Regions from separate parts of the Terrisporobacter glycolicus ATCC 14880 genome, predicted to be linked through region 1. Evidence: riboswitches for the same ligand, from Rfam matches in the RefSeq annotation. Region 1 holds a riboswitch; each other region holds the start of a gene.
What was found. Region 1 has a riboswitch for thiamine pyrophosphate ahead of thiC (phosphomethylpyrimidine synthase ThiC). Riboswitches for the same ligand answer to the same signal wherever they lie in the genome.
Positions count from the first base shown of each region.

Region 2: linked by a shared signal. The riboswitch ahead of thiS (sulfur carrier protein ThiS) and the one ahead of thiC (phosphomethylpyrimidine synthase ThiC) in region 1 are both predicted to bind thiamine pyrophosphate.
Region 3: linked by a shared signal. The riboswitch ahead of thiD (bifunctional hydroxymethylpyrimidine kinase/phosphomethylpyrimidine kinase) and the one ahead of thiC (phosphomethylpyrimidine synthase ThiC) in region 1 are both predicted to bind thiamine pyrophosphate.
Region 4: linked by a shared signal. The riboswitch ahead of TEGL_RS16910 (MTH1187 family thiamine-binding protein) and the one ahead of thiC (phosphomethylpyrimidine synthase ThiC) in region 1 are both predicted to bind thiamine pyrophosphate.

Region 1 is NZ_CP117523.1:3,050,772-3,054,991, reverse strand. It holds gene TEGL_RS15085 (ABC transporter ATP-binding protein) at 1-727, shown strand, start outside; gene TEGL_RS15080 (ABC transporter ATP-binding protein) at 714-1,643, shown strand; TPP riboswitch at 1,730-1,831, shown strand; gene thiC (phosphomethylpyrimidine synthase ThiC) at 2,013-3,317, shown strand; gene TEGL_RS15070 (AI-2E family transporter) at 3,389-4,220, opposite strand, start outside.
Region 2 is NZ_CP117523.1:858,278-862,497, forward strand. It holds gene TEGL_RS04340 (Fe-S-containing hydro-lyase) at 1-509, shown strand, start outside; gene TEGL_RS04345 (NAD(P)-dependent malic enzyme) at 555-1,736, shown strand; TPP riboswitch at 1,814-1,914, shown strand; gene thiS (sulfur carrier protein ThiS) at 2,015-2,209, shown strand; gene thiF (sulfur carrier protein ThiS adenylyltransferase ThiF) at 2,202-3,008, shown strand; gene TEGL_RS04360 (thiazole synthase) at 3,021-3,791, shown strand; gene thiH (2-iminoacetate synthase ThiH) at 3,804-4,220, shown strand, end outside.
Region 3 is NZ_CP117523.1:1,862,544-1,866,763, reverse strand. It holds gene thiT (energy-coupled thiamine transporter ThiT) at 1-309, opposite strand, end outside; gene tenA (thiaminase II) at 309-971, opposite strand; gene thiM (hydroxyethylthiazole kinase) at 988-1,791, opposite strand; gene thiD (bifunctional hydroxymethylpyrimidine kinase/phosphomethylpyrimidine kinase) at 1,807-2,601, opposite strand; TPP riboswitch at 2,708-2,802, opposite strand; gene TEGL_RS09270 (GIY-YIG nuclease family protein) at 2,841-3,146, opposite strand; gene TEGL_RS09265 (ferredoxin) at 3,257-3,445, opposite strand; gene TEGL_RS09260 (flavodoxin domain-containing protein) at 3,529-4,044, opposite strand; gene TEGL_RS09255 (NUDIX hydrolase) at 4,106-4,220, opposite strand, start outside.
Region 4 is NZ_CP117523.1:3,458,599-3,462,818, forward strand. It holds gene TEGL_RS16900 (sigma-54 interaction domain-containing protein) at 1-81, opposite strand, end outside; gene ggt (gamma-glutamyltransferase) at 230-1,843, opposite strand; TPP riboswitch at 1,979-2,075, shown strand; gene TEGL_RS16910 (MTH1187 family thiamine-binding protein) at 2,181-2,471, shown strand; gene TEGL_RS16915 (ABC transporter permease) at 2,443-3,219, shown strand; gene TEGL_RS16920 (ABC transporter substrate-binding protein) at 3,221-4,220, shown strand, end outside; gene TEGL_RS16925 (ABC transporter ATP-binding protein) at 4,212-4,220, shown strand, end outside.

The DNA of each region.
Region 1 (4,220 bases):
GTTTAGAGGAAATCATATAGCTATGATTACGCAAAACCCAATGAGTGCATTTAATCCATTAAGAACTATAGGTTATCATTTTATTGAAACACTATTATCCCATGAAAAAACTACTAAGTGTGAAATAGAAGAAAAGGCAATGAATATATTAGAAAAAATGCATATTTCAAACCCTAAAAATGTATTAGATAGCTATCCTTTTCAGTTAAGTGGAGGAATGCTTCAAAGGGTAATGATAGCTTTAGCTGTAATATTAGAACCGGAAATAATAATAGCTGATGAGCCTACTACAGCTTTGGATTTAACAGTACAACGTGAGATTATAAATATATTAGCACATATTCAAGATACTTTAGGAACATCTATAATATTAGTATCTCATGACCTTAGTATAATATCGGAATTGGCAGATGAAGTATTAGTTATATATGGAGGAACTATAGTTGAAAAAGCGTCTGTTGATGAAATATTGAATAATCCTAAACATCCATATACAAATGCATTAATACAATCAAGGCCTAAATTTTCGAAAAATAGATTGCCAATGTTGGAAGGAACACCACCAAGTTTGTTTGAAAGAGGAAATGGGTGTGAGTTTTATAGTAGATGTAATGCTAGAGAGAAAATTTGTAAAAATAATAATGTGGATATTATAAATATAAATGAAAATCATCAAGTAAAATGTGTATTATTTAAGGAGGCTATAAAAAATTGTGGAACTGCTTAGTATTAAAGATGTAGAAAAAGTATATAGATTAAAAAATAAAGAAGAAGTAAGAGCTTTAGATGGAGTAAGTTTTACTGTTAAAAAAGGTGAATGTGTTGGATTAGTAGGAGAAAGTGGGTGTGGAAAAAGTACTTTAGGAAAACTTATTGTAGGATTAGAAGAGTGTTCACAAGGAAAAATAGTATTTAAGAATAAAAATGTAAAAAATATTACAAGAAAAGATAAGTATAGAAGAGATTTACAGATGGTATTTCAAGATAGTTTAGCAGCAGTAAATAGAAAAAATACAATTGAAGAGATAATATGTGAACCTTTGAAAAATTTTAATAAATTATCTAAAAGTGAAATTAATCTAAAAGTTGAAGAACTGTTAACTAAAGTTGGAATTGATTATAAGGATAAATATAAATTTCCAAGCCAGTTTAGTGGAGGTCAATTACAACGTATATGTATTGCTAGAGCATTAGCTTTGGAGCCAGACTTATTAGTATTGGATGAGCCTCTTAGTAGTTTAGATGTATCAATTCAAGCTCAAATACTTAACTTGCTTTCTGATCTAAAAGATGAATCAGAATTAACTTATATATTAATATCTCATGATTTAGAGGCAGTATATTATTTGGCAGATTCTTTAGTGATAATGTACAAGGGGAAAGTAATGGAAGAGCTGCAAAATGTAGAAGATATTCACAAGATGAAACACCCTTATACAATAAAATTATTATCATCATCATATGAATATGGAAAAAATATGTCTAAAGATTTTATTGAAAAGATTAATAATGATGATGGGGTTACGTTTGGATGCCCATATTATAGAAGGTGTAATAGCTCTAAGCCTATATGTAAGATAGATTGTCCAGAGCTTACGGAAATATCTGATGGGCATAAGATAGCATGTCATTTAAATGCATAGTTTAATAATTGTAAATAATAAATAGCTATATAAAAAAATCTATAATGTTGAAGTTAATACAATATAGTGCTAGAATAAAGTTAAAATAAAATATTTAGGGGAGCTGTTGCTGAGATTGAATTTTTAAATTCTAAACCCTTTGAACCTGTTTGGATAATGCCGACGTAGGGAGATTAAGTATTGTATATATTTTGTTTTAACATTTTATTGTTAATGACATTATTTATTAATTTTGATTAAAAGTCGTACATTTATTGTACGACTTTTTATATTAAGAGAATCTTTCTTATTTTGCGTAATTATTGCCAAAGTAAGAAAGATTTTTTTATTTAAAAAATTTTATAAAGGTAAGATGAAAGGGGAAATAAAATGAGTTACACAACACAGATGGATGCAGCAAGAAAGGGAATAATAACAGAAGAATTGAAAAAAGTAGCGACATATGAAAATATGGATGTTCAAGAATTACTTGATTTAGTAGGAACAGGTAAAGTCGTAATACCAGCTAATAAAAATCATAAATCATTAAAACCTTATGGAATAGGTAAAAAATTAAAAACAAAAATTAATGTAAACTTAGGTACTTCTAAAGATTGCCTTGATACAAGTATAGAAATGGAAAAAGTTATGAATGCAGTAAACTTAGGTGCAGAAGCTATAATGGATCTAAGTTCTTTTGGAGATACTCAAACATTTAGAAGAAAATTAATAGATGAATGCCCTGCAATGATAGGTACAGTGCCTATATATGATGCAGTAGTATATTATAATAAGCCGTTAAAGAAGATAACTGCAAAAGAATGGTTAGATATTGTTAGAATGCATGCAGAAGATGGTGTAGATTTTTTAACTCTTCATTGTGGAGTTAACAAGCATACAGCAGAAAGATTTAAAAAATCTAATAGACTTACTAATATAGTTTCTAGGGGAGGGTCTATTATATTTGCATGGATGGAGTTGACAGGAAATGAAAACCCTTTCTATGAATATTATGATGAAATATTAAATATTTGTGAAAAACATGATGTTACGATAAGTTTAGGAGATGCTTGTAGACCTGGAAGTATTGCAGATGCAGGGGACGTATCTCAAATTGAGGAGTTAGTTACACTTGGAGAATTGACTAGTAGAGCTTGGGAGAAAAATGTTCAGGTTATGATAGAAGGTCCTGGGCACATGCCATTAAATCAAATAAAAGCTAATATGGAAATAGAAGAAACTGTTTGCAAAGGAGCACCTTTCTACGTTTTAGGTCCTCTAGTTACTGATGTGGCACCAGGTTATGATCATATAACAGCTGCTATAGGAGGAGCTATTGCAGCTACTTATGGAGCATCATTCTTATGTTATGTAACTCCAGCAGAACATTTAAGACTACCAACAGTAGAAGATGTAAAAGAAGGAATAATTGCATCTAAGATAGCAGCTCATGCAGCGGATATAGCAAAAGGAGTTAAAGGTGCGACTGATTGGGATAATGAAATGAGTAAAGCTAGAAGAGATTTAGATTGGGAAAAAATGTTTGATTTAGCTATAGATAGTGAAAAAGCAAGAAGATACAGAACAGAATCTAAACCAGAAAATGAAGATACTTGCACAATGTGTGGGAAAATGTGTGCAGTTAGAAATATAAATAAGATATTAAAAGGTGAAGATGTAGATATTATGGATTAATTAAAAAATACCTTAAAATAGCTTATAAAAGTCTATTTTAAGGTATTTTTATTTTGTTTATACTTGTTGTTTTATATAGTATTGCTTAGAGATTCATCTTTTTTGCTGTAAATATATCTCTTAAAGTAAACTAAAAGAACACCGGTAACTGGTACGGCTAACAATATACCTAAAAACCCTGTATATTTTCCAGCAAATGTTACAGCTAATATTGTTAATATTGGTGGTACGCCAACTTGTTTTCCAACAAAATGAGGCTCTAATATGGCACTTTCTAATTGTTGAACCACTATCATAATTACTAAAACTAAAATAGCTTTATTAATAGAGAAGAATAAGTTAGTAACAACAGCTATAATAGTACCTAAAATAGGTCCGAAGAAAGGGATCATATTAGTTACACCAGCAATTATTCCTATAAATAATGCATATCTAGAACCTGTTAATGCAAGTACTATAGTACAGATAATACCGTAAATTGTAGAATCCATAGCTTTTGCTACTATATATACACCAATATTATTATCCAATATATTAACAAACTCTTTTACTTTAAAATAATGTTGTTTTAATATTTTTTGAAAAAATAAGCTTATAACTTTAATATATTTTTCCTTCGATAAAAGTAGATAAACTGAGATAACTAAACCAAGGACAATATTTATAGTATAAGATACGATTATACTCATTAAATTGATAATAAAGTTACTAACAGTAGATGCTGTAAAGCTTGATACTGGAATTAAAACCTTGGTAATAAAATCATTAATTTGTGCTTTAATGTCTGGATTATTAATATCAAATTCAAATTGTGATGAAATATTGTTAATTAAATCTTGTACTTGATCTATACCACTTGGAATAGAAAGAGCAAGTTCGTTAATGTTAGATTTTATAACTGGA
Region 2 (4,220 bases), 1.8 Mb from region 1:
TAGTTTGTGGAGATGTTGTTAAAATTAGTGGTGTAATTTATACTGGAAGAGATGCAGCTCACAAAAGAATGATAAACTCAATACATAATAAAGAAGAGCTACCATTTGATGTAAATGGAGCAGGAATTTACTATGTGGGGCCATCACCTAGTAAAGAGGGGCAAATAATTGGCTCAGCTGGACCAACTACAAGTTATAGAATGGATGACTTAACAGTACCTTTATTAGAGTTGGGCCTAAAAGTTATGATTGGTAAAGGAAAAAGAAGAGAAGAAGTAGTAAGTTCTATGATAAAAAATAAAGCTGTGTATTTGGCAGCTATTGGTGGAGCAGGAGCATATATTTCTCATGCTATTAAAAAATGTGAAGTAATAGCTTATGAAGATTTAGGACCAGAAGCAGTTAGAAGATTAGAGGTTGAAGGCTTACAGTTAATTGTTGCTATAGACTCTTATGGTAACAATATATATGAAAAAGGAAGAGCAATGTTTGCAAAAGAATCAGAATAAATTTAAAAACTAATAATTTGTCAGATGTTATAAAGGAGAAGTAAAATGAGTAATAAGAATTTTGCACAATTAGCATTAGAAATGCACGAAAATCACGGAGGAAAGGTTAGCATACAGAGTAAGGTTGAAGTAAAATGCAAAGATGATTTATCTACTGCATATACTCCTGGTGTTGCAGAGCCTTGTTTAAAAATAAAAGAAAATCCAGAAGATGTCTATAAATATACTTGTAAAAGTAATATGGTGGCAGTGGTTAGTGATGGAACTGCAGTTTTAGGTCTTGGAAATATAGGTGCTGCTGCTTCGATTCCTGTAATGGAAGGAAAATCAATATTATTTAAAGAATTTGGCAACGTAGATGCTTTTCCAATATGTATAAACACTATTGATATTGATGATATAGTAAAAACAGTTAAATTATTAGAACCTGTATTTGGTGGAATTAACTTAGAAGATATAAATTCACCTAGATGTATAGAAATAGAAAATAGATTGAAAGAAGAATTAGATATTCCGGTATTCCATGATGATCAACATGGTACAGCAATAATTGTTTCTGCAGGAATATTAAATGCAGTTAAATTATCAGGAAAGAAAATTGAGGACTTGGAAATAGTTATAAATGGTGCAGGATCAGCAGGTATGGCCATAGCTAAAATGTTACTTAACTTAAATGTTAAAAATGTAGTTTTATGTGATATTAATGGTGCAATACATAAAGATTCTGCGGATATAAATTGGGCACAAAAAGAAATGGTGAAAGTGACTAATAAATATGGTGAAAAAGGAAGTTTAGTAGATATCATAAAAGATAAAGATGTATTTATAGGGGTATCTGCGCCTAAGATGGTCACAAAAGAAATGGTTGAAACTATGGCAGATAAACCAATAGTATTTGCTATGGCAAACCCAACTCCAGAAATATTCCCTGATGAAGCTAAAGCAGGAGGCGCATTTATAGTGGGTACTGGTCGTTCAGACTTCCCTAACCAAGTTAACAATGTTCTTGCTTTCCCTGGAATTTTCAGAGGAGCATTAGATGTTAGAGCAAGAGAAATAAATGAAGAAATGAAGGTTGCAGCAGCTTATGCCATAGCAAATGTAGTTAGTGACGAAGAATTAACTCCAGATTATGTACTTCCAGATGCTTTCAATAAAAATGTAGTAGAAAATGTGGCAAAAGCAGTAAGAGAAGCTGCTATAAAAACTGGTGTTGCAAGAATATAAATATAATTATTACAAGCATAAAAATATTTTGATTTGAAAAAATTAAATTTAAGTACTACAATTAAAACAAATTGAAAAGTTTTACCTAGGGGTGCCCTAAAAGGCTGAGAGATGGAAACATTAACCCTTATACCTGATCTGGATAATACCAGCGTAGGAAAGAGTAGAGTGTTATATAATGAAATATGTGAATTTTCACATATGATATGTGATTACTACAAGCTTTACCTACGGGTAAGGCTTTTTTTATTGAAACAAAAAAGTGAGGAGGTGTAACGATGAAGGTAAATGGAAAAGTAGTAGAATTCCAAAATAATAAAACTGTATTAGATTTATTAAATGATTACAACTTAAACAAAGATAGAGTTGTTGTAGAGATAAACTTAGAAATATTAGAAAATGAGCAATATGAAAATTATGTATTAAAAGAGCATGATGTAATAGAAATTATTAGCTTTATTGGTGGTGGTTGATTTGAAAATATTTGTTAATGAAATAGAAAGAGAAGTTGAAAATGATATAAGTGTTTTTAAAATTAAAGATATTTTTAATAAGTTTAGTGATGTTGTAGTTTTAAATGGATTTCCTACTAAAAAAAATGAAATATTAAAAGAAAATGATAGAGTAACTTTAATAGAAAAAGGAAAGAAACCATCTATGAATGAACTAGAAAATCTTATGATTGCAAGGCATACACCAAAAGTACATGAAAAATTAAAAGGAGGAAAGATAGCTATTTTGGGCATTGGTGGTCTAGGTTCTAATATAGCTATCTCTCTAGCTAGAATAGGTGTAGGTAAGTTGATTTTGGTTGATTATGATGTTGTAGAACCTTCCAATTTAAATAGACAACAATATTTTATTGATGATATTGGAAAATACAAAACAAAAGCAATGAAAGAACATTTAGATAAAATTAATCCTTTCATAGAGGTTGAAATACATAATTCTTATATTACTAAAGAAAATATGAATTTTTTATATGAAGTAGATATAATAATTGAAGCTTTAGATGATCCAAATTGTAAAGCTGAAATAAGTAATTTTGTTTTGCTTCATATGAGAGAAAAATATTTAATAGCATCTTCTGGCATGGCAGGATATTATGACTCAAATATTATTGTGACAAAGAAAATAAGAGAAAAATTTTATATATGTGGTGATTTTGTACATGAAGCAAAAGAAGGTGAGGGGTTAATGGCACCTCGTGTGGCAATCTGTGCAAATCATATGGCTAATTTAGCAAGTAAAATACTTATAGATTATATTTAGGGGGATAAATTAATGGATAAATTAATATTAGGTGGACATGAGTTTGATAGTAGACTTTTAATTGGGACAGGAAAATATGGGTCTAATGAAATACTTCCAAAAGTAATAGAAGAAAGTGGTAGTGAAATAATAACTATGGCACTAAGAAGAGTTGATTTAGATAACTCTAATGAAAATATTCTTACATATGTACCTAAAAATATGACAATCCTTCCAAACACATCAGGAGCAACAACGGCCGAAGAAGCTGTAAGAATAGCAAGAATATCTCGTAAAATGGGATGTGGAAATTTTATAAAAATAGAAGTAATTTCAGATACTAGATACTTATTACCAGATAATGAAGAAACAATAAAAGCAACTAAAATTCTTGCAGATGAAGGATTTGTAGTACTTCCTTATATGAGTCCAGATTTATATGCAGGAAGAAGATTAATAGAAGCAGGCGCTGCTGCAGTTATGCCACTAGGTGCACCGATTGGTTCAAATAGAGGTCTTAAAATGAAAGAGATGATAAGAATAATGATAGAAGAACTGGATATTCCAATTATTGTTGATGCAGGTATAGGAAAGCCTTCACAAGCTATGGAGGCAATGGAAATGGGAGCTGCAGCAGTTTTAGTAAATACAGCAATATCATCAGCTGGTGATCCTATAGCTATGGGAAAAGCATTTAAAATGGCAGTAGAGGGTGGTCGTGTAGCATTTATTGCAAAAACTGGATCTGTATCAGAATTTGCAAATGCATCTTCTCCTCTTACTGGTTTTTTAGGGAACTTATAGGAGGTATCTAAAATGAGTTTTTATGAGGTAATAGAAGAATATAAAGATTTTGATTTTGATGGATATTTTGAGAAAGTAAGTGATAATGATGTACTAAGAAGTTTATCAAAGGATAAGCTAAATCACAAAGATTTACTTAATTTACTTTCGCCTACAGCAAAAAAGCATTTAGAAGTAATGGCTCAAAAGGCTAGTAAGTTAGCATTACAATATTGTGGTAAAACTGCAACTTTATATACTCCTATTTATATTGCAAACTACTGTGAAAATCACTGTGTTTATTGTGGTTATAATTGTCATAGTGGAATAAAGAGAAAAAAATTATCTTTAGAAGAAATAGAAAAAGAAGGAAACTGTGTTGCTGCTAAAGGTTTTAAACATATTATTGTCTTAACTGGAGAAAGTGAAACAAAATCAAGCATTGAATAT
Region 3 (4,220 bases), 1.2 Mb from region 1:
AAATTGAGCTGGATGGACTATAAATAGCTCTCCACCTATTAAAGTTATTACTCCTGACACTAAACCACAAGTCATACCTATTGTTGGTCCATATAAAACACCAACTAATAGTATAGGTAAGGATGCAAGTAAATTAAATCCTCCACCTTGAGGATATTGAACAAATTGTATTTTTAATAAAACAAAGTGAACACCTGCAAACAAAGCTATTATCACCATTGTTTTTGTATTTAATTTAAAGTCCTTAAGTTTAGATATATAATATATTACAGGTATTAAACATAAACCTAATATAAATGTATTTATCATTACCTCATCTCCTTGTAAGCCATATCCCAAAATGCCATTTCATATAAGCTACCTTTTATAAAAATATCTTTTAGTTTTTCTCTTTTATTATCGTCTATATTTTTACAAAGTTCGTTTGCCAAATCTATATTTTCATTGGCACACATTCTATATTCTTCACAAGAATATGACTCTATCCATGCAGCGTAATAATTATTTTCTAAATTGTCCTTATATATTTCTTTCATTTCTTTAGCTATATAATAATAACTCCACGCACATGGAAGTACTGCTATTATTAAATCTTGAATATCTCCTGTTAATGCTATGCTTTTCATAAAATTAGTATAGTTTTCATTTTCCCATTTTATATTATGTCTTTGAAGTGTTTTAATATCTTCACCTAGCTCTTTTAAATAAGCTATATGTGTAGCACTTTCATCTTCCATAATTCCATTTACACTATCTTTAAAAAACTTCATATGCTTTACGTCATTGCTTTTTATAAATCCCATGGAATAAACTTTAGCATAGTCTAGAAGATATAAATAATCTTGAACTAAATAGTCTCTAAATTTTTCTTTGTCTAAAGTTCCTTCTCCCATTTCTACTATAAAAGGATGTTTTAAATATTCATCCCATATTTTCTTACTTTCATTAAATAAATAATCTGATAATAACATAGCGTCCCCCTTTCTGCTATAATGAAAATTTAAGTTGTGCTAACTCAATTTTTCCATATTTATTGCAAGTATCTTCATTCAAAATAAACATTTCATCAAATAGTCTTGTTTTAAAGCTTCCTATTGATGGATTTTCTCTATTAGCTAACTCTCCACAAAGAGACATTACTAAAGTTCCCATTACTGCAGCATCTATTTTCTCTTCTGCACATGGTAAAAAACTTCCTATTAAAGATGTACTCATACAACCTGTACCTGTTATAAATTTAAGTTTTGGTGTTCCATTACTTATTTTATAAATTTTATCTCCATCACTGATTACATCAGTCTTTCCTGAAGCAACAACAACGCACTCAAGTTTTTTAGCCACCTCTTTAACAATAAATGATGCATCACTTCCATCATCAAAAGAATCTACACCTTTCCCTTTAACATCTAATCCACCTATAAACTGAATTTCCGATATATTGCCTCTTATTACATCAAATTTAACTTCATTTAATAATTTATTAGTTAAATCGGTTCTTGCCTTTGTAGCAAATACTCCTACTGGATCTAATATAACTGGCTTATTGTACTTATTTGCAGTTTTTCCAGCTAATACATATAAATCTAGTAGTTCACTATTCATAGTTCCAATATTAATAACTACACTGCTAGAAACTTTAACTATGTCATCCACTTCTTCATAAGAAAAACTCATTAGTGGACTTGCCCCTATAGCTAGTGTTGTATTAGCACAATCTGTTATAGTAACATTATTTGTATAGTGTAATACAAGTGGATTTATTTCCTTAACTTTTTTTAATAATTTATACATAATATCCCCCTATGTTTAATCAAATTTATAAAAATGATGTACCGGTCCTACTCCTTGACCTATATCAAAGCTATGCTTTATGGCTTCTGTAATATATTCTTTACTAAGTTTTACTGATTCTTTGATGTCATATCCTAATGCTAAGTGAGATGTAATAGCAGAAGATATAGTACACCCAGTTCCATGAGTATTTTTCTTATTAATTCTTTCGCATTTATAAACCTCAAAAGTGTCTTCTCCCATTAATACATCTACACAATCTCCATCTAAATGACCACCTTTCATAAGCACAAATTTAGATCCTAGATCAAGAATTGCTTTACCTACTTTTTTCATATCTTCAACTGTATTTATTTTTATATTGCTTATTTCCTCAGCTTCAGGAATATTTGGTGTTACTATATATGCCTTAGGTATAAGATATTTAATTAAATTATCTTTAGCTTCTGGTTTAAGAAGTGAATATCCACTTTTAGAGATCATAACCGGATCCACAACTAAATATTTACAAGGATATTTTTCTAATGATTCAACTATATCTTTAATTATTTCTGGAGAAGATACCATCCCTACCTTTATTGCTTTTGGTTGTATATCTTCACATACAGCTTTTATTTGTTCCTTAATTATTTTTGAGCTAAGTTCTTCTACATAAAAAACCCCTTGTGTATTTTGAGCTGTAATAGCTGTAATTACACTCATTCCATAGGTTCCTATAGCTGAAAATGTTTTTAAGTCTGCTTGTATTCCTGCCCCTCCAGATGAGTCTGAGCCTGCAATTGTTAAAGTTGGTATTTTGTAATTTTTCATATCTTTACTCCCTCTATTTTCAATGTTATATAATTTCTGAGCATAAAAAAATGCTATACCCGTAGGCATAGCATAATATAAACAAATTTAAAACCCTTGTATGGTTATAAAATTCATGGTGCTTTCCTACGCTGGCATTATCCAGATCAGGTACAAGGGTTGGTATAAACCTCTCAGCCAATGGCGCCCCTAGCAATTTATTTACTTTCAACTTCATTATAATACTTTTATAAAAATTGTCAACTTTTATTTATTTTTCCTATTCTTATTGAAAATTTATCTTTAACTTCATCTATAAACAATTCCGGATTATTTATTATCCATATTTTTTTAGATTTGCTTAATTTTTTAATATAATATTCTAATTTCATAGCTTGGCTTTTATTATCAATTTCAAAAAATATCTCTAATTTATCAAAACCATTAGCTCTAGTGTATTTAGAATTAATACCTTGCTTATGTTCTTCCATACGCCTTATTATATCTGTAGTATAACCTGTATATAGAGTATTATTTTTGCATTTAATTATATATGTATAGCACATAAATCTCCCCCAGTATTTTTATACTTTTTATTATACCCTATAAGCACTGTAGAAAACAAAATTTTTAACTAAAAAAGAGTTATCAAAATTTGATAACTCTTAAATAAGTACTATTCAACTTTTATTGCATCTACTGGACAGCTTTCTTCTGCATCCTTAGCATCATCTTCTGAACCTGATGGAACAGTATCCACTATTACATGAGATAAACCATCATCACCCATTTCAAATACTTCTGGACATACAGATGGACAAACACCACATCCTATACATAAGTCTTTATCTACATATGCTTTCATTTCTTACCTCCAAATATAAATTTCAATATCGTATATATTATTATCAGTTTATAATAAAATAATACATTAGACTGTATGTATTTCTAGTATGTTTTGTCTAAAACATAATTAATTATTGGCATTATAGTTCGTTTATTACTTCTATCAATACACCTATATTTTTCTAATTTTATCATTTCAAAAGATTGATTTTTATTTATGCTCTTTTTGAATTTTGTTTTATCTATTCTTGTTAAATCATTAAAATCAATACAACCTTGCAAGAAAAAGAACTTCATTTGTTTTTTAATTTCTTCATCTTCAAAATTATGTTCAACTATATCTTCCCTACTTTGCATATTCATACTAACACAAAATAAAACTATATTTTTATTTTTCAAAATCTGATACTTTTCTTCTATATAGTCTGCCAAACATATTTTAGAATTATATATGGGGCTACCAAATATAATTGTTTTATATTTTAATAAATCCCATCTTCCAACGTCAGATATTTCGTACAAATCTGCATTTAGTTTTATGGCTAACCATCCAGCATATTTCATAGTACATCCATATTTAGTTTTATACACAATGGCTATTTTTTTATCATAAGGCACAATAATCCCTCCATATTTTTATATATTAAAAATATGGAGGGATTATGAATTCTTTAATGAATTATAAAAACATTTTTTCTCCTAAAATTGAAAATGACTGTAAAGCCAAATAGACTCTAATATCTAAAGAAGTATGATTATTTTTTATTATTTCTTTTGCTTCTTCCTTTGAAACT
Region 4 (4,220 bases), 410 kb from region 1:
TTTTTCAAATATTATTTCTAACTGCTGCTTTATACTAAATCCAGTATACTCACTCATTGATATTATATAAATTTTTTTCATAATGTCCCCCAAATTTATATGGTAACTTCCTATTATATATGTTTAAGTATAACATTTTTAGATTTTATGACAAATATGAAATTCCTAGTAATAAAAAAGAGCTACCCAAATCATAAGGTAACTCTATTTACAATTTAGCACAAAACAATTACCAAATAGCCACATGACCATCACATCTTTTTTCTGTGGCGCAAACATAAGACCCAGCTTCAATATTTTTTAATATAATCTGTCCCTTACCCATATTTGTGAAGTCTTCCATAACTTTAATATGATGACCTTTTTCCATAAGTCCTTGTACAATTGCTTCATTCATATCACTTTCAACTTCAATGTCTTTGTTTTTAATCCATTGCCAACGAGGCGCATCTAATGCTTCTTGAGGATTCATATTAAAATCAATCAAATTAGTAAGAACTTGCAACTGTCCTTGAGGTTGCATAAATGCACCCATTACACCAAATGCCCCTACAGCTTCATTATCCTTGCATAAAAATCCTGGTATAATTGTGTGGTATGGCTTTTTAAATGGTTTTACCACATTAACATGATTTTTATCTAAACTAAAGTTGTTTCCCCTATTATGAAGGGCTATTCCTGTACTTGGAACTACTAATCCTGATCCAAATTCTGTGTAATTGCTTTGTATGTATGACACCATATTTCCATCTTTGTCACCGCTACACAAATATACTGTTCCTGGTGAATAAGGATCTCCACATATAGGTTCAATAGCCTTATCTCCTATTAAGCTTCTTCTTTTCTTTGCATAATCTTCATTTAGTAATTCTTCAACCTTTACTTCCATTTCTTTTATATCTGTTACATAAGTTTTGCTATCAGCAAAGGCAAGTTTTAAACTTTCTATAATTTTATGGTAATTATCTACATGTTCTTTATCACTATGCAAATTAAGCCCCTTTAATATATTTAAAGCCATAAGCACTGTTATTCCATGACCATTTGGTGGTATTTCAAAAACCTCATATCCTTTGTACTCTGTGCTAATTGGCTCCATCCACTGAGGATAAAATTTCTCCAGATCACTTTTTCTAATAAATCCATTGTACTTTCTAGAGAACTCATCTATTTCATCTGCCAAACTTCCTCTATAGAAACTTTCACCGTTGCTTCTTCCTATTTCCTCAAGAGTTTCTGCCATGTCTTCACACCTGAAAATTTCTCCAGCCTTAGGAGCTCTTCCTAATTTACCAAAAGTTTCAAACCAGTACTTATACTCTTCCCCCTGTAAGTTTTCTTCGTATTCATCATAAACTTTCTGCCATAAATTTGATACAGTTTGTCCCACAGCATAGCCATTTCTAGCATATTCTATGGCACTTTTCAAACATTCTAATAAACTTAACTTTCCGTATTTTTCATTAAGTTCTCCCCATGCAGCAGGTATTCCAGGAACTGTCACAGCACCAAATCCATACTTAGGCATAGATTCCATCCCCTCATATTCTTCCAACTTCATTTTCTCCGGTGCAAATCCGCTGGAATTTAATCCATAAAGCTTCTTTTCTTCTTCTATCCATACTAATGCATAAGCATCCCCACCAATTCCACATCCTGTAGGCTCAACAACAGTAAGACAAGCTGCCGTAGCTATGGCTGCATCTACTGCATTGCCACCCTTTTTCAAAATTTCCAAACCAGCCTGAGCTGCAATTGGCGTTGATGTTGCCACTGCTCCATTTTTTCCATAAACTATATTTCTTATGGAATTATATTTATTATTAATTGAAGTTAAATTCATATTTTTCCCCCCCAGTTATAATATTAATTTACTACATATATATATTGTATATTATATAACAATGAACTATATGGTTTTATCCTTAAATTGACTGTTGACAATCTTTTTAAATAAACTATAATGAAGTTAAAAGTAAATATTTGCTAGGGGTGCCTTTATTGGCTGAGAGGTTTTGCCGACCCTTGTACCTGATCTGGATAATACCAGCGTAGGAAAGCTATATACTTTATTTCTCATAAAGAGTATCAGGGATTAAATTTGATTATATATGCTATGCCTACGGGTATAGCATTTTTTTATGTATTTATATATGTAATTATAAAAAGGAGGAATAATAATGGTTATAGCAGACGTGGCAGTAATGCCTCTTAGACCTTATACAGGTGAGGAGGAAATGTACAAAGTAGTAGATGCTTGCATCGAAAAAGTAAAGGAAAGTGGTCTTAAGTATGAAATCGGTGCCATGAGTACAACATTTGAAGGGGAATTTGATGAAGTTTTTGATTTAATAAAAGTAATGCACAAAATACCCTTTCAACTAGGATGTGAAAGAGTCATCACAGTTGCTAGGGTTGACGAGAAAGCTGGAGGCCTAACAATTGAGAACAAACTTAGAAATCACAGATAAGATTAAAAATTATATTTATCCACTTATAACGTTTGTAAGTATTTTATTATTATGGCAGTTTATTGTGGTAAGTAATGATATACCTCAATATATTATGCCTGCACCAAGCAAAATAATAAAAGTTTTTAGCACAGATTTTGCAAACTTGCAAATGCATGCTTTAGTTACTTTAAATGAATCTGTTTTAGGATTTATTTATTCCATATTATTGGCATTAGCAATAGGTACAATTATGGACTTTGTTCCATTTATAAAGAAATGTTTCTATCCTATAATGCTAGTATCTCAAATGATACCAACAATAACCATAGCTCCACTACTTATAATATGGTTTGGATTTGATTCATTACCAAAAATAATCATGGTAATGACTACTTGTTTCTTCCCCATATTAATAAATTTTGTGGATGGTATGGAAAATATAGATAAAGACTATATAAATTTATTCAAAACTATGGATGCCAGCAAACTAAATACATTTATTCATTTAAAACTTCCCATGTCTTTGGAAAGCTTATTTACAGGCTTAAAAATTTCAGCTACTTATGCCTTTGTTGCTGCAACAGTTGCTGAGTGGCTTGGTGGAAGTGTAGGGCTTGGTGTTTATATGGTAAGAGCAAAAAGTGCATATGCTTTGGACAAAGTATTTGCATCTACAATTTTAGTAATAATCTTTAGTTTAATATTTGTAATGGGTATAAATATTTTGAAGAAAATAATATTAAAACACAAGTACAAAGGAGAATAAAATGAAGTTTAAAAAAAGCATATCATTAATGACAGCTGCACTACTTACTATAGGTTTAGTGACAGGTTGCTCAAAGAAAAGTACTGAAAAAAAAGAAGGAAACTCAGATTTACAAAAGGTTACTGTAGTTCTTGACTGGACTCCAAATACTAACCATACAGGATTATATGTTGCTTTAGATAAAGGATATTACAAAGAACAAGGTTTAGATGTGGAAATAATTCAACCATCTGATGGTACTGCTACTACTATAGTTGCCACAGGAAAAGCTGATTTTGGTGTAAGTTATCAAGAAGATGTTACTTATGCAAAAACTAGTGAAGACCCACTTCCAATAAAATCTATAGCTACAATTATTCAACACAATACTTCTGGGTTTGCATCTCCAGCAAACAAAAAAATTAAAACTGTAAAAGATTTTGAAAACAAAACTTACGGTGGATGGGGATCAGAATCAGAAAAAGCTACTTTAAATGCAATTATGACTAACAACGGTGCTGATTTTAGCAAAATCAAAATAGTAGATATAGGAAAAGATGATTTCTTCACAGCTACTAAAGGTGACATAGATATAGCTAATATTTTCGAAGGTTGGACAGGTGTAGAGGCAAAGCTTCGTGGGGAAGATATAAACTTTGTAGCTACTAAGGATTTAGACAAAAGATTAGACTACTATACTCCTCTTTTAATAACTAGTGAAAAAATAATAAATGAAAATCCAGACCTTGCTAAGAAGTTTTTAGCTGCAACAAGCAAAGGATACCAAGATTGTGTTAAAAATCCTGAAGAAAGTGCAAAAATATTATTAAAACATGCTCCTGAAATAAACGAAGACTTAGCTATTGAAAGTCAAAAGTATTTAGCTGATAAATATATAGATGACGCTTCTAAATGGGGCGAAATGAAAGATAGTGTTTGGAATAATTACACTGATTTCATGAAAGAATATAAATTAATAAACAAGGATATGAAAGCAAGTGATGCATATACAAATGAATTCT